Collimonas fungivorans: one gene and its partner. The protein of the gene in region 1 interacts with the protein of each later gene in a pairwise test. Links are inferred from orthologs where the notes say so. Each region holds a gene or a part of one and is shown on either strand. Other genes may lie near its edges.

Region 1 (7,860 bases):
AGCCGGTGTGCCAGCACAGACCGTACGGGTCACGTGCGATTACACCGCGTGCATCTTGCACGTAGGCGCTGTTAGGAGTAGCCGCCTGGATATCTTTGATTTCCTGCGCGGAGGCAGAGAGTGCGACGACTGCGGACGCAGCGAAGACGAGTTTTGCTAATTTATTCATGTTTCTCCTCTCGGTTGAGATATCCGCAGATTAACTGCGCAACTAATATACGACATCAAAAATTGGATAGTATCACGTGGTTCAGGCCGTTACATGTGGGATTGACCACACGCAATGAACTTGACCACCATTCTGCCACAGGCTTCAAGCGCTAGCGAAGGATGCCAAATGATCCAGCTCACGTTTTGCCTGCTTCGTTGTTTTCATACAACATAACATTATGAAAACATCACCACGGGCGACATCTTACATCGACGCAAGAAAACTATCTATTTTATTTTAATTTTATTGCGTTTTTATTACGACTCTACGATTCGGGGCCAGGCAGCTGACCAGTTTTTTACGGCTCAGTTTGTTGCTGCACTGCAATGCCGGATCGGATGCACCGGCGCCGGCGGTTTCTATTTGGTTAGAGACACCCTTGCTCTTCAAATAGCTGGCAACGTTGCTGGCGCGCTGCATCGACAATTTCCGGTTATAAGCTTCCGAGCCAAGGCGATCGGTATGGCCGGTGACTAATATGAGTCTCGTGCTGGCGCAGTTTGTCAATTTGGCAATAATCTGCTGGTCGATGCGTTGCTTGGCCGCCTTGGTCAGGGTTGCCTTGCCGAAACTGAAACTCTGGTCGCTCGCCAGCGTTACGCCAACATCGCATTGCTGGGCCGCAATTGCCGGTGCAACTTCATTGCTGGCGATCATCGGATCGGCGACCAGGGCAGGCGCGCTGGCTTTCATCACCGGCGCCACCAGGGCGCCGTCGCAACCGGTGACCGCATCATTCTGGTCCCAATAACCGGAGCGCCAGCACAAACCGTCCTGGCTGCGGACGACGGGACCGTTTCCATCGTGCACATAAGCACTCGTTTCAGGGGCGGCTTGGGATGCGGCGGATTGGGCAAAGCCTGGATGGGACGCAAAGACGAGGGCTGAACCCAGCAATAGGCTCAGCGCGATGGTATGACGCATAAATTGTTTCCTGATAGAAATGGTAAAGGCAGGATTGTTTTTAGGAATCGCCTGATTACCGGGCAAGGCGGCATTTAAACATATTTTTTCCGGCGAGCAGTTTTTCGGCCCTGATACCCGGGATTTCATCGCGCCTCTGAAAAGCCGGAACCGGCGTCCCCGCGTGCTAAAATCATACGTCTTATTACCAGTGTTCCGAGCAGCAGCCGGCCATGCGCGGCGATTGCGGCTCTGAATGCTGGTCTATATCGGATATAGATATCTGTGATCGATCAACCTAAGTAAAGACTCGCCGACTCGCTAATGGATCAATTCGCTAAAGAAACAATCCCAATTTCCCTCGAAGAAGAAATGCGCAAGAGCTATCTCGATTACGCGATGAGCGTGATCGTCGGCCGTGCGCTGCCGGATGTGCGTGACGGCCTCAAGCCGGTGCATCGCCGGGTCTTGTTCGCGATGCACGAAATGAACAATGTCTGGAACCGCCCGTTCGTGAAGTGCGCGCGCGTGGTCGGTGAGACCATGGGTAAATACCACCCGCACGGCGACGCATCGATCTACGACACGCTGGTGCGCATGGCGCAGCCTTTCTCGCTGCGCTACATGCTGGTCGACGGCCAGGGCAACTTCGGTTCGATCGACGGCGACGGCGCCGCAGCGATGCGTTACACCGAGTGCCGCCTGGACAAGATCGCCGGCGAACTGCTGGCCGACCTCGACAAGGAAACCGTCGACTTCGTGCCCAACTACGACGGCAAGGAAAAAGAGCCGTCGGTGCTGCCGACGCGCATCCCTAACCTGCTGATCAACGGCTCGTCCGGCATCGCGGTCGGCATGGCGACCAACATTCCGCCGCACAACCTGACTGAAGTGATCGATGGCGCACTGCACGTATTGCGCAACGCCGATTGCACTATTGACGAGCTGATCGAAATCATTCCGGCGCCGGACTTCCCGACCGCCGGCATCATCTACGGCGTCTCCGGCGTGCGCGATGGTTACCGCACCGGCCGCGGCCGTGTGGTGATGCGCGCCAAGACCCACTTCGAAGAGTTCGGCCGCGAAGGCCGCACCGCGATCATCATCGACGAGCTGCCGTACCAGGTAAACAAGAAGGCCTTGCTGGAACGCATCGCCGAACTGGTGCGCGACAAGAAGCTGGAAGGCATTTCCGACCTGCGCGACGAGTCGGACAAGTCCGGCATGCGCGTGGTGATCGAGCTCAAGCGCGGCGAAGTGGCCGAGGTGGTGCTGAACAATCTGTACAAGCAGACCCAGCTGCAGGACACCTTCGGCATGAACATGGTGGCGCTGGTGGATGGCCAGCCTAAGCTGCTGAACCTGAAGCAGATGCTGGAATGTTTCCTGTCGCACCGCCGTGAAGTGGTCACGCGCCGCACTGTGTTCGAACTGCGCAAGGCGCGCGAACGCGGTCACGTGCTGGAAGGCCTGGCGGTAGCGCTGGCCAACATCGACGATTTCATCGCTCTGATCAAGGCGGCGCCGACGCCGCCGGTGGCGAAATCCGAACTGATGGCGCGTGCCTGGGATTCTTCCATGGTGCGCGAAATGCTGGCCCGCACCGGCGACGAAAACATCGGCGGCATCGAATCCTTCCGTCCGGAAAACCTGCCCAAGCATTACGGCATCCAGGCTGACGGCTTGTACAAGCTGTCGGACGACCAGGCGCAGGAAATCCTGCAGATGCGTTTGCAGCGCCTGACCGGCCTGGAACAAGACAAGATCGTCAACGAGTACAAAGACGTGATGGCGCAGATCGCCGACTTGCTGGACATCCTGGCCAAGCCGGAACGCGTCACCGTCATCATCACCGACGAAATGACCGCTGCCAAGAACGAATACGGCATCGGCAACAAGGATGAGCGCCGTTCGCAGATCGAGCACAATCCTACCGATCTCGGCACGGAAGACCTGATCACGCCGCAAGACATGGTGGTGACCTTGTCGCATACCGGCTACATGAAAGCGCAGCCTGTCTCCGAATACCGCGCGCAAAAACGCGGCGGCCGCGGAAAGCAAGCGATGGCGACCAAGGAAGACGACTGGATCGACCAGCTGTTCGTCGGCAATACCCACGACTACATCCTGTGCTTCAGCAATCGCGGCCGCTTGTACTGGCTGAAGATCTGGGAAGTGCCGCAGGGTTCGCGCAATTCGCGCGGCAAGCCTATCGTCAACATGTTCCCGCTGCAGGATGGCGAGAAGATCACCGTGGTGCTGCCATTGTCCGGCGCCAACCGCAGTTTCCCTGAAGACCGTTATGTCTTCATGTCGACCAGCCTGGGCACCGTCAAGAAGACGCCATTGTCCGACTTCAGCAATCCACGCAAGGCCGGCATCATCGCGGTCGACCTGGATGAAGGCGATTTCCTGATCGGCGCCGCGCTGACCGATGGCCAGCATGACGTCATGCTGTTCTCCGATTCCGGCAAGGCAGTGCGCTTCGATGAAAACGACGTGCGTCCGATGGGCCGCACCGCGCGCGGCGTGCGCGGCATGAACCTGGAAGAAGGCCAGCAGGTTATCGCCTTGCTGGTCGCGGAAAACGAACAGCAATCGGTGTTGACCGCGACTGAAAACGGCTTCGGCAAACGTACTCCGATTACCGAGTACACGCGTCACGGCCGCGGCACCAAGGGCATGATCGCGATCCAGACCAGCGAGCGCAACGGCAAGGTGGTGGCGGCAACGTTGGTGGAACCTAGCGACGAAATCATCCTGATCACCACCGGCGGCGTCCTGATACGCACCCGTGTCGCGGAAATTCGCGAAATGGGTCGCGCTACCCAAGGCGTCACGCTGATCGCGGTGGAAGACGGCACCAAGCTGAGCGGTTTGCAGCGCGTGGTCGAATCTGACGCTGAGGTGGAAACCGAAGCGGACGCCGATGCTGGCGGCAGCACCGAAGAAGGTGGCGCTCCGGCCTCCGATCCGGCAGCGGAGTAAAGAAAGTAGCGCGCCCCGGCCCGCAAGCCGGGGTGCGCATGATTTTCAGTTTGAATAGCTAAGTTGGAACATTTGCAGCAGCACAGTAACGCCATCTGTTGGTTCGTAGTCAATCTCGGTTCTCGGTTTCACTCCTGTTTCACTTCTTTATCTGACGCTATTCATCATGCCTATCTATAATTTTTCTGCTGGCCCTGCTGTGTTACCGAAAGAGGTGCTGCAGCAAGCTGCCGCCGAAATGCTGGACTGGCAAGGCAGCGGCATGTCCGTGATGGAAATGAGTCATCGTGGTAAAGAGTTCATGTCTATCCTGGCGGCGGCGCAGCACGATTTCCGCGAACTCTTCGCGGTGCCGGACAATTACAAGCTGCTGTTCATGCAAGGCGGGGCGATTGCCGAGAACGCGATCGTGCCGCTCAACCTGCTGGGCCGCGGCGGCCGGGCACAGCCTGCGACTAGCGATTACATCAATACCGGGTCCTGGTCGACCAAGTCGCTGAAAGAAGCGCGGCGCTACGGTAACGTCAATGTCGCCGCTTCGTCCGAAGACAGTCATTTCGCGCAGATTCCCGAGCGCGACAGCTGGCAGCTGTCCAAGGATCCGGCTTACGTCCATCTCTGCACCAATGAAACCATCGACGGCGTCGAATACCAGTTCACGCCAGACATCGCAGCTGAAACCGGCAACGCGCCGCTGGTGGCCGACATGTCGTCGCATATCCTGTCGCGCGTGGTGGACGTTTCCAAATATGGCGTGATCTACGGCGGCGCGCAAAAAAATATCGGGCCGGCGGGACTGACCCTGGTAGTGGTGCGCGAGGACTTGCTCGGCCACGCCTTGCCGGCCTGTCCTTCAGCCTTCAACTGGAAGATCGTGGCCGACAACGATTCCATGTACAACACGCCGCCGACCTATGCGATCTATATCGCCGGACTGGTGTTCCAGTGGCTCAAGAAGCAGGGCGGCGTCGCCGCGATGGAACAACGCAATATCGCCAAGGCGGCCTTGTTGTACGACTACCTGGATGCCACCGATTTTTACCGCACCAAGATTGCCAGCAGCTGCCGCTCGCGCATGAACGTGCCTTTCTTCCTGGCCGATGAAGCTCTTAACGAATCCTTCCTGAACGGCGCCAAGGAACGGGGTTTGCTGCAGCTGAAGGGCCATAAATCGGTGGGCGGCATGCGCGCTTCGATCTATAACGCCATGCCTTTGGAGGGCGTGCAGGCGCTGGTGGCGTATCTGCAGGAATTTGAAAAACAGCGCGGCTAACCGGGGCGCCAGGCTAATTAGCAGAACCAGAGATAGAAACAAACATGAGCGAAGACAAACTCCTACCCTTGCGTCAGCAGATCGACGCCATTGACGCCGAAATCCTGGCCTTGCTGAACCGCCGCGCGAAAATCGCGCAAGAGGTCGGCCACGTCAAGGCCGAGACCAATGCCCCCGTGTTTCGTCCGGAACGCGAGGCGCAGGTCTTGCTCAAGGTTGCCGAGCGCAATCCGGGACCGCTGCAAGGCGCCGATGTACAAACCATTTTCCGCGAAGTGATGTCGGCTTGCCGCGCGCTGGAAAAGCGCGTGACGGTGGCCTATCTGGGCCCGGCCGGCACCTTCAGCGAACAAGCGGTGTACCAGCAGTTCGGTCACGCGGTGGAAGGCCTGCCTTGCGTGTCGATCGACGAAGTGTTCCGCGCCACCGAAGCCGGCACCGCCGATTTCGGCGTCGCCCCGATCGAAAATTCCTCGGAAGGCGTGATCAACCGCACCCTCGACCTGCTGCTGCAAACCACGCTCAACATCAGCGGCGAAGTGTCGATCCCGGTGCATCACAGCCTGATGACCAAGGAAGGCACGATGGCCGGCATTGCCCGCATCTGCGCCCATTCGCAAGCGCTGGCGCAATGCAATGCCTGGCTCAACCAGCACTACCCGAGCATCGAACGGCAGGCGGTAGCGTCGAACGCCGAAGCGGCGCGCATGGCCAGCGAAAATGATACCGTGGCGGCAATTGCCGGCGAGATGGCGGCGCAGAAATACGACTTGCAGGTGGTCAGCGCAAATATCCAGGACGACCCGCACAACCGCACCCGTTTTGCCGTGGTGGGCCGGCTGCAGAACGGCGCCAGCGGCAAGGACCAGACGTCGTTGGTGCTGTCGGTGGCGAACAAGGCTGGCGCTGTCTACAAGCTGCTGGCGCCGCTCGCCAAGCATGGCGTGTCGATGACCCGCTTTGAGTCGCGACCGGCGCGCATGGGTGCGTGGGAATACTATTTCTATGTCGACGTCGAAGGGCACGCAGCCGACGACAAGGTCGCCAAGGCACTGGACGAGCTGCAACAGAATGCGGCGTTCTACAAGCTGCTGGGATCGTATCCGCGCAGTTTCTGAAAAATAGCCGATAAGCGGTCAACAACACGTTTCGAAAGCAGACAATGTCAATTAAATTTGGTCCAGAATATGTACGCGCTATCGCCCCTTACCAGGGCGGCAAGCCGATTGCCGAAGTCGCGCGCGAATTCGGCCTGGACGAAGCCAGTATCATCAAGCTGGCCTCCAATGAAAATCCGCTGGGCATGCCGGAATCGGCCAAGGTTGCGATGCAAAAGGCGGTCGCCGACATCGGCCGTTATCCGGACGCCAACGGTTTCGACCTGAAGGCTGCGATCACCGCCAAATACGATGTGCCGGCAGAGTGGATCACGCTGGGCAACGGCAGCAACGATATCCTTGAACTGGCTACCCACGCTTTTGTGCAGGCCGGGCAAGCCGCGATGTATGCGGAATATTCTTTTGTGGTGTATGCCTTGGCGACCCAGGCCGTCGGCGCCCGCGCCATTGTGGTCAAGGCCAAGGATTACGGCCATGACCTGGAAGCCATGGCTGCCGCCATCACCGGCGACACCAAGCTGATCTTCATCGCCAACCCGAACAACCCTACCGGCAGCTTCATTCCGGCAGCCGAACTGGAAGCGTTCCTGGCGCGCGTACCGCCGCAAATCGTGGTGGTGCTGGATGAAGCCTACAATGAGTACTTGCCGCCGGAACTGCAGTACGAATCGATTTCCTGGGTACGCAAATATCCCAACCTGCTGGTTTCGCGCACCATGTCGAAAGCCTATGGCCTGGCCGGCTTGCGTATCGGCTTCGGCATTGCCCAGCCGCTGATCACCGACCTGCTGAACCGCATCCGCCAGCCGTTCAACGTCAACTCGCTGGCGCAGGCCGCCGCGGTGGCGGCCTTGAACGACACCGCCTTCTTGCAGCGCAGCGCGCAGCTGAACCGTGACGGCTATCGCCAGCTGACGCAGACTTTCGACGAACTGGGCCTGGAGTATGTGCCTTCGTTCGGCAACTTCGTCATGGTCAAGGTCGGCGACGACGAGGCTGCCGGCGCCCGCGTCAACCTGGCGCTGCTGAAGCAGGGCATCATTGTGCGCCCGGTCGCCAACTATGGCCTGCCGCAATGGTTGCGCGTCACTATCGGCTTGCCGGAGGAAAACGCAGCCTTTATCGATGCATTGAAAAAACTGCTGAGCTAGATGTCGGCGTGAACTTCAGCGACGTCAACTTCAGCTTCGACTAATTTTATTAAAGCATCATTCGTGTTCAAGAAAATCGCAATATTTGGCGTGGGGCTGATCGGCGGTTCATTTGCCCTGGCTTTGAAAAAAGCCGGGGTGGTTGAACAGGTGGTCGGGGTAGGTCGTCAGCTTGCGACCTTGCAGCGTGCGCAGGAGCTGGGAATCATCGACGCC
Region 2 (10,434 bases), 3.7 Mb from region 1 along the record:
TGTGCTGGACAATCCGCCCGACATGACGGAGCATTCCTGGACCGTCATGCGTTTCTCGGAATATGAAAACCCGGACGGCAATCTTGAATGGCTGATCCGCAAGGACGGCTGCATGCACTGCGAAGACCCGGGTTGCCTCAAGGCTTGTCCTTCGCCCGGCGCCATCGTCCAGTACAACAACGGCATTGTCGATTTTCATGAAGAAAACTGCATCGGCTGCGGCTATTGCGTAACCGGTTGCCCGTTTGACGTGCCGCGTATTTCGAAGAAAGACAACAAGGCCTACAAATGCACGCTGTGCTCGGACCGCGTGGCGGTCGGCCAGGAACCGGCCTGCGTCAAGACCTGTCCTACCGGCGCCATCGTGTTCGGCACCAAGGAAGACATGAAGGAGCACGCCGCCGAACGTATTGTCGACCTCAAGGAACGCGGTTTCGACAAGGCCGGGCTGTATGATCCGCCAGGCGTGGGCGGCACCCATGTCATGTATGTGCTGCACCACGCCGACAAACCATCGCTCTATCACGGTTTGCCGGACAATCCGCGCATCAGCCCGCTGGTGGGCTTGTGGAAAGGCGCCGCCAAGCCGCTGGCGCTGGCGGGCATCGCCCTGACCGCGCTGGCAGGATTTTTCCACTATATCAAGGTCGGACCGAACGAAGTCTCGGCAGAAGACGAGGCGGCGGAACGGGAAGAAGCCGATGCCTCACGGCGCGGCGCGCAACTGCCAGCGCCGCACGGCAGCAATGTCACCTCGCAGGATCCGCCACCATGAACAATTCTGAACGAGACCTAAAAGAAGAAAAGATCCAACGCTACAACGCCAAGGAGCGCATCAACCACTGGATCGTTGCCATCACGTTTGTCATACTGGCGCTGTCAGGGCTGGCGCTGTTTCATCCAGCCATGTTCTGGCTCAGCTTCGTGCTCGGCGGCGGACCATGGACGCGGATCCTGCATCCATTCATCGGGCTGGTGATGTTCCTTTGCTTTGCGATATTGGCGCTGGGTTTCTGGCGGCACAACCTGGTCGAAAAAAACGACATCGCCTGGCTGAAAGGCATACGCGACGTAGTCAACAACCGCGAAGAAAACCTGCCGCCGGTGGGCCGTTACAACGGCGGCCAGAAGCTGTTATTCTGGATGATGATAGCCTGCATGATTGGCCTGCTGCTGTCCGGCATCGTCATCTGGCGCGCCTGGTTCTCCTGGATGTTCCCGATATTCGTCATCCGGGCGGCAGTTGTGCTGCATGCGTTGTGCGGTTTCCTGCTTATCGTCGGCATCGTCGTACATATCTACGCCGCGCTGTGGATCAAGGGAACGGTAGCCGCCATGACGCGCGGAACGGTCAGCCGCGCCTGGGCACGCAAGCATCACCCGGCGTGGTACAGGAAAATGACTGGCGAATAACGGGAATAAATAAAGGGATTACTTTGCAACGCATTCTCGAACCAGGTGAAATTGAAGCACTCGATCATAACGCTATTCCACGCATTCGCCTGCCGGAGCGTGCAAGCGTATTCGGCAATCGCGCACGACGCCTGAAGCAACTTGCAGCCGGCAACGCCATCGGCGAATACCTGAGCCTGATGGCGGTGCTGGTGGAAGCGCAACAACTGGCCCTGGACAAACTGGCCGGCGAACCGAATGACCATGCCCGGGACCAGGCCAGCATCAACCTCGCAAACGCGCATTTAATGCCGCTGATCCTGGCCACAGACCAGGCGCACAGCCCGCACTGGCAAGCAGTCCTGGCGCAATTGCTGGAGCACACCGCATCAACCGGCAACATCCCGGCAGCCGCAGCACAATTGATAACTCGCATCCAGCAAAGCAGCGCGAACCAACGCGACAGCCAGGCCGAAGCCATTTTGCGCGGCAACGTTGAAATCGTCGATCCGGCCACTGCACCGTTCTACACCGCGGCCTTGCAAGTCGTGTGCTGCGATCTTGTAACCCGTTTCAGCGAACGCGACGTACCGCTGCTCGACACACCCGGCCTGTGCCCATGCTGCGGCTCGCCGCCGGTCGCCAGCGTGGTGCGGATGGATGGACAGTCGCAGGGGCATCGTTATTTACAATGCAGCATGTGCGCCGCCGAATGGCATATGGTGCGCATCAAGTGCAGCCATTGCGACTCCACAAAAGGCATTGCTTATCACGTCATAGAAGGTGGCCCGGCAGCCGTCAAGGCGGAAACCTGCGACGAATGCCATAGCTGGCTTAAAATCTTCTACCAGGAAAAAGATCCCTTTATCGAGCCGCTGGCCGATGACCTGGCCAGCGTAACCCTGGACCTGCTGATGGGTGAAACTACTTACGCACGCCGGCGCGGCAACCCCTTGTTCTGGCAATCCATGGAGAATTGAATGGCTGCTGCAATCACGCCGGCCGGGGCGGCAGCTGCTGCGACAGCCTCTGCCAGCAACATTCCCTCGGTGGACCGGGTCTTGAACCTGGCAGATATCAAGCCATTGCTTGCGCTGTATGGCCGTACCCAGCTGGCTGCAGCGCTACGCAAACACCTGGACAAGCTGAGAGCCGATGCCCTCGCGGGCAAACTGATGCCGGCAGACGTGGATGAATCGCAGCTGATCGACATTCTTGAGAAACAACTGGCAGCTGCCAGCCGGCTGCACCTGCGCGCACTATTCAACCTTACCGGCACTGTGCTGCATACCAATCTCGGCCGCGCCCTGTTGCCGGACGAAGCTGTACAGGCGGTGGTCAGCGCGCTGACATCTCCCGGCAATCTCGAATTCGACCTGGAAACCGGCGGCCGCGGCGACCGCGACAGCCTGGTTGAAGATGTCCTGTGCGAACTGACTGGCGCCGAAGCCGCCACCGTGGTCAACAACAACGCCGCCGCGGTGCTGCTGATGCTCAACGCACTGGCGCAGAAAAAAGAAGTCATCGTTTCGCGCGGCGAGCTGGTCGAGATTGGCGGCGCATTCCGTATTCCCGACATCATGCAGCGCGCAGGTGCAAAGCTGGTGGAAATCGGCACTACTAATCGCACTCATCCGGCGGATTACGCCAACGCCATCACGCCTCGCAGCGCGATGCTGATGAAAGTCCATTGCAGCAATTACGCCATCAGCGGCTTCACCCGCAGCGTGGAAGTCAGCGCACTGGCGGAACTGGCGCAGCCGCACGGGCTGCCTGTGACCGTCGACCTTGGCAGCGGCACCCTGGTGGACCTGACGCAATGGGGTTTGCCCGGAGAAACCACGGTGCGGGAAACCATCCGCCAAGGTGCCGACCTGGTCACCTTCAGCGGCGACAAGCTATTGGGCGGGCCGCAAGCCGGCCTCATCGTCGGCCGCGCCGACCTGATACGCCGCATCAAGAAGAATCCGCTGAAGCGCGCACTGCGCGTCGGCAAACTCACCCTGGCCGCGCTGGAACCGGTGCTGCGGCTATACCTGGCTCCGGAATTCCTGGCGGAACGCTTGACGACACTGCGCCTGCTTACCCGCAGCCAGCCGTCGATCAAAGCGCAGGCCGAGCGCCTGCTGCCCGCGCTGCAAAGCTTACTCGGAACGCACTATACCGTCTCCGCCGAAGCCATGTTCAGCCAGATCGGCAGCGGCGCCCTGCCCGTCGATCAATTGCCTAGCCACGGCCTGGTGGTTCGTGCCGGGAATGCCGCCAATGGCGGCAAGCGCCACGGCCGCGCGCTCGACAAGCTGGAGAAAGCCTTGCGCCAGCTGCCGCGTCCAGTCATAGGACGGATTGCCAACGACGCGCTGTGGCTGGACTGCCGCTGCCTGGAGCAGCAGGACGAAGCCCTGTTCAGCACGCAGCTGCAAGGCCTGTCCATATGATCGTCGGCACCGCCGGGCATATCGATCACGGCAAGACTACACTCATCAAGGCGCTGACCGGTGTCAACACCGACCGCCTCAAGGAAGAGCAGGCCCGCGGCATTTCGATCGAGCTTGGTTATGCCTACACCCCGCTGCCGAACGGCGAGGTGCTGGGATTTATCGACGTGCCCGGCCACGAACGCCTGGTGCATACGATGGTGGCCGGCGCGTCCGGCATCGACTTCGCGCTGCTGGTGATCGCCGCCGATGATGGTGTCATGCCGCAGACTCGCGAGCATCTGGAAATCCTGCAATGGCTGGGCATCAGCACCGGTGCAGTGGCATTGACCAAGACCGACCGCGCCGATGCTGCACGCATGACAGAAGTCACCAGCGAAATTCGCGAACTGCTGGCGGCCACCAAACTGGCCGACGCGCCAGTCTTTGCCGTCGCGGCACATCATGCGCAGGATGCCGGAACCGCCGCCCTGCAGCAGCATTTGCATGAGGCCGCACAGCACATGTCGCCGCGCCGCGATGACGGCCTGTTCAGGCTCGCCATCGATCGCGTATTTACCCTCGCCGGGCACGGCACCGTGGTGACGGGAACCGTTTTCTCCGGCCAGGTCCAGCTTGGCGATCACCTCGCATTAATGCCGGCCGGCGATACCGTGCGGGTGCGCAGCCTGCATGTGCAAAACCGCCCTGCCGCCAGCGGCCACGCCGGGCAGCGTTGCGCGCTCAACCTGACCGGCATCGACAAGGATGCCATCAAACGCGGCGACTGGCTGGCTGCTCCGTCCGCCATGACCGCATCGACCAGGATGGATGTGGAACTCCAGCTGTCGGCCCATGCCGGCGTATTGCTGCGCAACCGTTCTCCGCTGCACGTGCACCTGGGCACCTTGCATCAAGTCGCCCAGGTCGCGCTACTGGACGGAAATACGATGATGCCGGGCAGTCGGAGCAGGGTGCAGCTGCTATTCGAATCTCCTGTCTGCGCCATTCCCGGCGATCGATTCATCGTCCGCAATGCGCAGGCAAACATGACGATAGGCGGCGGCCACGTGCTGGATCCGCTTGCTCCGGCGCGCAAACGCCGTGCGCCGGAGCGCCAAGCCTGGCTCGACGCCATGCAGCTGATGCTGGATGGGGCCGGCGTCAGCGCCTTGCTGCAAGCCGCTTCGCCCGGCGGCATGCGCCTGTCCATGCTGATGCAGCTCAGCGGATTGCCAGCCACTGCGTTGCAATTGCCGGAAGGCGCGCAATCCATTGCGGTCAATTCGCAAGAACAAGATAATTTTGTCATGCTGCCGGCCCAGTGGCAGTCCCTAAGAACACTGGCGGTAACCGCACTCACGGATTTTCATGCGCGTTTCCCCGACGAACAGGGCGTGGATGCAGCGCGCCTGCGGCGCATGGCGCTGCCGGCGCTGGACAATGCACTGTGGCAGGCAGTCATCGGCTCGCTCACCAGCGACGCGATGATCCAGCGCAGCGGACCATGGCTGCATCTGCCGCAACATGCGGTGTCGCTGTCTGACAGCGAACAGGTGTTGGCGCAGCAACTGCTGCCGGCGCTGGCAGCGGCTGGATTCGATCCGCCCTGGGTACGCGAGCTGGCGCAAGCGCACAAGATTCCGGAGGAGCAGGTACGGCAGCTGCTGCGTAAATTGCTGCAGCAGGGGCTCGTATATCAAATTGAGCGCGATCTGTTTTATCACCATGATCGCGTGCGTGAGCTGGCCGCGCTGCTGGCGGGCCTGGCAACTGAAGTAAACACTGGCGCAACTGCCGGAGTGAACGCAGCGCGCTGGCGCGATGCCACCGGACTGGGACGCAAGCGCGCCATCCAGATCCTGGAATTTTTTGACCGCATAGGTTATACGCGCCGGGTACGCGATGCGCATGTATTGCGCGATGGCGCCTGGCCGGGATGGCATGGAAGTGCTGAATCAGGATAAGATAGAGCGCCAGAACCAAGGAAGGCACACGTATCCGGTGATGCGGCCGGGCTTCAAACCCGGTGGGGGGCGCCAGTCGCTCCCGGGTAGGTTCGACTCCTGCTGCCTTCCGCCAATCAGCTTATGCCGCTAGCTGGCCAATTGCCTGCGCAACTTGCTCCACAGTGGGCGGTGCCCCGAGTTCTCCCAGGTTGACGATTTGCGGTGACCAGTTGCCTTCGGTTTTCCAGCGGGGCGAATCGCAATACAACTCGATGGTTGGACGATTAAAGGCAGCGGCAATATGGGTCAGGCCGGTATCGACGCCAATCACCAGCGCGGCGCGCTGTGCCAGCAACACCGCTTCCATCAGCGGCAATTTAGGCAACACACGCGCATCGCTCATCTGGCTCGCCAGCTGTTCCGCATTGATCTTTTCGGCATCGCTGCCCCAGGGCAGCAGCACCAGCAACCCACGTTCGGCAAGTACCGTCGCAATGCTTACCCAACTGCTGTTCGGCCACTGCTTGGCAGCACGCGCCGTGCCGTGAAAAAAAACCGCGTATGGCGCGTCCGGCAGCCATGCAGGAGAGTCAGCAGGCGCCATGGCGAGAGGATGCATATTGAAATCGGCGACGCCCTCGACACTGTAGCCGAGCGCTTTTGCCGCTACTTCGCGGGCACGCAATACCGCGTGCGTATGCAAGCCGACCTCGACGCTCCTAGTGTGAAATATGCGCGACAGCGGTTCATAGCCTGATCCCTCGGTCGCATTCGCCAACCCGACCCGCTGGCCATCCAGAGCAAGCCGCGCCATGCGCATTACCACGCTGGTTTTCAGTAAACCCTGGGTATCGAACACGACGTCATAGGCATCCAGTTTGAGCTGTTGCCTGAAATGGGAAATTTCCGCCCGCGTGGCGGCTGAGAACAAGGTCTTGCGCCAGCGCCTCAAGGCAATCGGAATGATACGGCGCACGTCGGGATTCATGCGCACCAGGCCGACATAGCCCTCTTCGACCACCCAGTCGATATTCGCATCGGGATAATGACGCCGGATGTCCGACACCATTGGCATGTTGTGGACCACGTCTCCCAGCGAGGAGACACGGACGATCAGGATGTTCAAACCGGAACCAATTCGTGGAGCCGGTTAAAAAGGCAGCGATGCATCAGGCTTGGCGGCCAGGATCACCCGCTTGAATTCCGATTGGATCCGCGCCAGCGCCTGTTCCGACTCCGCCTCGAAACGCATCACGACCACCGGCGTGGTATTGGATGAGCGCGCCAGGCCGAAGCCGTCCGGATATTCGACACGCAGGCCGTCGATCTTGATGATGTCGTCGGCGCCAGGGAATTTCGCCTCGCCTTGCAGTTTTTCGATCAGGCTGAAGTTCTCCCCTTCCTCCAGTTTCAGCTGCAGCTCGGGCGTGCTGGACGATTGCGGCAACGCGTTCAGCACCGCCGACGGATCGCTTTCGCGGCTCAGCAATTCCAGCAGGCGCACACCTGCATACAGGCCGTCATCGAAACCGTACCAGCGGTCCTTGAAGAACACATGGCCGCTCATCTCGCCGCCGAGCGGCGCGCCGGTTTCCCGCATCTTGGCCTTGACCAGCGAGTGGCCGGTCTTCCACATCAGCGGCTTGCCGCCGTGTGCAGTGATCCACGGCGCCAGGTGGCGCGTGCATTTGACGTCGTACAGGATCTCGCGGCCCGGATGGCGCGTCAGCACATCTGCCGCAAACAGCATCAGCTGCCGGTCCGGGTAAATGATCTGGCCATCCTTGGTCACCACGCCGAGGCGATCGCCGTCGCCATCGAACGCCAGGCCGATTTCGGCATCGGAATCTTGCAGGGCGCGAATCACGTCCTGCAGGTTTTCCGGATGCGCCGGATCGGGATGGTGGTTGGGGAAAGTGCCGTCCACTTCGCAGAACAGTTCCTGCACCTCACAGCCGAGCGCACGGTACAGTTCGCCGGCAAAGGCGCCGGCGACGCCGTTGCCGCAATCGACCACGATCTTCATCGGCCGCGCCAGCTTGGTGTCGCTGACAATGCGCTGCAGATAAGCCTGCCTGATGTCGTGCTGGCGGTAGCTGCCGCTTGGCACCGAGATCGTTGCCTCGACGCTGCCGCTGTCGATGGCCTGGTACAGCTGCTGGATGGTCTCGCCGTATATCGCCTCGCCTGCCAGTACCATCTTGAAGCCGTTATAGTCAGGCGGATTGTGGCTGCCGGTGACCATGATGCCGGACTGAGCGCCCAGCACATGGGTCGCGAAATACACCATCGGCGTCACTACCACGCCCAGGTCGATCACATCCACACCGGCGTCGCGCAAACCGGCCGCCAGGGCGGTCGCAAGCTCGGGGCCGGACAATCGGCCGTCGCGGCCGACAATGACTGTTTTTTCACCCTTGGCCCGGGCAGTGGTGCCGAAGGCCTGGCCAATCTGGCGCGCGATGCCGATGTCCAGAGTTTTACCGACGATGCCGCGAATGTCGTAAGCCTTGAATATGGATTTTGAGAGTGGGAGCATGATTTTATGGTGGGAGAATATGGCTGTTCACAGCACAAGAAGCTTGTGGCCAACGCGTTGTTTGCACGCCATTTCCAGCGCCAGCAAGCCAGAAGACGCATGCCGCGTTCTCAACATGCGTCTTCGGTTCAAACATCCGCTATCAAATCATTGCCACTTGCGAAAAAGGGCAACGAGATGTTTTCAGCTGTTATACGCGTATGGCATCCAGGGACTGGCCGGATGCAACCCAATCCTGAACCCATTTAGGCTGACGGCCACGACCGGTCCATTGCAGCGACGCATCCGACGGATGGCGATAACGGACCGCGACTTTGACCTTGGAAACTGTAGTTTTCCCGCGCGATTGCGCGCCGAGCAAATCTTGCAGGGAGATCCCGGCGCTTTGGGCAATCGCCAGAATCTGCTCGCGTGCCTTGATCTGTTCTTGATGCTCGCGATCTTTCAAGGCTTGCTTGACTTGATCCTGCAGTGCTCGCAATTCAGCTACTGTCAATCCAGATAAATCCATACTACCCCCGATAAATGAAATTTAATCAAATACTGTTTCGTCAATTAATGGAGCACCGCCCCCCCAGCATTCGGTAATTGACGTTTAGCACGCCATATAAAATCCTCGATGCCACATTGCGGCGAATATTCAGCGACTGTCCGCAATAATAGATCACGCACTTCTTCATAGGCAAACCTAGTACAGGCATCGTCCAATTGACTCAGCAGATTCTCCAAAAGAGGCCAAGGAATCTCCACTTCTTGTGCCCGCATGATCAATGGATGCTCCGTGCCTTCGACATTCTCCCCGATCAAAAGCTCTTCGTACAGTTTTTCGCCGGGTCGTAAACCAACATGGTTGATTTCTATCGTGCCGTCTGGCGTCAAATCGGACAGCACCTCTAGCCCGCTTAAGTGGACCATTCTAGTTGCCAGGTCAATGATCTTTACCGGATCGCCCATATCCAATACAAAAACATCCCCCCCTTGTCCCATGGCGCCAGCCTGCAGCACTAATTGGGCCGCTTCAGGGATTGTCATGAAATAACGAGTGATTTCGGGATGAGTCAAAGTAATCGGCCCTCCCCCCATGATCTGCTTGCGAAATAGTGGCACTACCGAACCGGATGAGCCCAGCACATTACCAAAACGTACCATGCAGAATCTTGTTTGCGATGCGCTCTTGGCTTGTCCACGAGAAAATGCCTGCAATATCAGTTCAGCAAATCGTTTGGTAGAACCCATTACGTTAGTGGGCCGGACAGCCTTGTCGGTCGAAATCAATACAAATGACTTGACCCCGGAAGCCATAGCGGCTTTAGCCACACTTAGCGTACCAAATACATTATTTCGTATACCTTCGATCGGATTATGCTCGACCAAAGGAACGTGCTTGTAGGCAGCCGCATGATATACAGTTTCGACCGAAAATGTCCGCATGATGCGTGTGCATTTTTCAGTTTCCAGTACTGAACCCAAAAATGGCAATAACTCAATGTCAAGGCTCAGATTCCTTCGCAACTCACTCAATTCCTGCTCAATCGCATATAGGCCGAACTCCGACATTTCTAGCAAAATCAAACGCGATGGCCGCTGTCGCATAATCTGGCGACAAAGTTCTGATCCGATCGAACCTCCGGCTCCAGTTACCAATACACATTTATTCACGATACAAGCAGAAATCAACTCCGGATTAGGTTCGACTGGATCACGTCCCAATAAATCCTCGATCTCAACTTCGCGAATATCTTGCACTCTCAATTCCCCGTTAATCAGACTCTTAATAGGCGGTGTAACTTTAATCTTGACCTTGAGCGGTTCGAGTTTATCGAGAATATATTTTTGCTGTAACTTACTCAATGATGGCATTGCCAGCAAAATCTCTTTGATTTTGTAGCGTGCAATTAAATTCGGTAAATCGTCAACAGCAAAGACTTTAATCCCGGTAATCGTTGCTCGATACAACTCTTTTTTATCATCAATAAATGCAACAGGCAAATATTCATTCCCAGCACGAAGTGCGCTTGCCAGCTGGGTTCCCGCCTGACCGGCACCATAAATTGCCACAGGCACCGCTCCGTTAGTGCCGCTGACGCGCAACAGATAACCACGTGCTAAAAAACGGCTTGCAGCCACATACAGAATT

The links.
Region 2: the proteins of serC (region 1) and selB interact in binary tests that used the Escherichia coli proteins (3 or more experiments, as listed by UniProt). The link is inferred for Collimonas fungivorans from one-to-one orthologs.

Annotation. Positions count from the first base shown.
Region 1 is NZ_CP013232.1:4,829,315-4,837,174, reverse strand. Bases 3,501-6,321 are described here. They hold serC (3-phosphoserine/phosphohydroxythreonine transaminase), read left to right. Parts: upstream 3,501-4,268; coding sequence 4,269-5,375; downstream 5,376-6,321. Other genes in these bases: pheA (prephenate dehydratase), read left to right, coding at 5,420-6,321; gyrA (DNA gyrase subunit A), read left to right, coding at 3,501-4,102. Outside these bases: outer membrane protein OmpA, read right to left, coding at 1-169; CFter6_RS21120 (OmpA family protein), read right to left, coding at 455-1,264; more of gyrA, read left to right, coding at 1,439-3,500; more of pheA, read left to right, coding at 6,322-6,493; hisC (histidinol-phosphate transaminase), read left to right, coding at 6,538-7,644; CFter6_RS21095 (prephenate dehydrogenase), read left to right, coding at 7,708-7,860. UniProt on the Escherichia coli protein: Catalyzes the reversible conversion of 3-phosphohydroxypyruvate to phosphoserine and of 3-hydroxy-2-oxo-4-phosphonooxybutanoate to phosphohydroxythreonine. Is involved in both pyridoxine and serine biosynthesis.
Region 2 is NZ_CP013232.1:1,174,024-1,184,457, reverse strand. The notes cover bases 3,302-6,301. They hold selB (selenocysteine-specific translation elongation factor), read left to right. Parts: upstream 3,302-3,826; coding sequence 3,827-5,776; downstream 5,777-6,301. Other genes in these bases: waaC (lipopolysaccharide heptosyltransferase I), read right to left, coding at 5,898-6,301; selA (L-seryl-tRNA(Sec) selenium transferase), read left to right, coding at 3,302-3,830. Outside these bases: fdxH (formate dehydrogenase subunit beta), read left to right, coding at 1-775; CFter6_RS05125 (formate dehydrogenase subunit gamma), read left to right, coding at 772-1,413; formate dehydrogenase accessory protein FdhE, read left to right, coding at 1,437-2,372; more of selA, read left to right, coding at 2,373-3,301; more of waaC, read right to left, coding at 6,302-6,884; CFter6_RS05095 (phosphomannomutase/phosphoglucomutase), read right to left, coding at 6,909-8,297; CFter6_RS05090 (H-NS histone family protein), read right to left, coding at 8,488-8,808; CFter6_RS05085 (polysaccharide biosynthesis protein), read right to left, coding at 8,853-10,434. UniProt on the Escherichia coli protein: Translation factor necessary for the incorporation of selenocysteine into proteins. It probably replaces EF-Tu for the insertion of selenocysteine directed by the UGA codon. SelB binds GTP and GDP.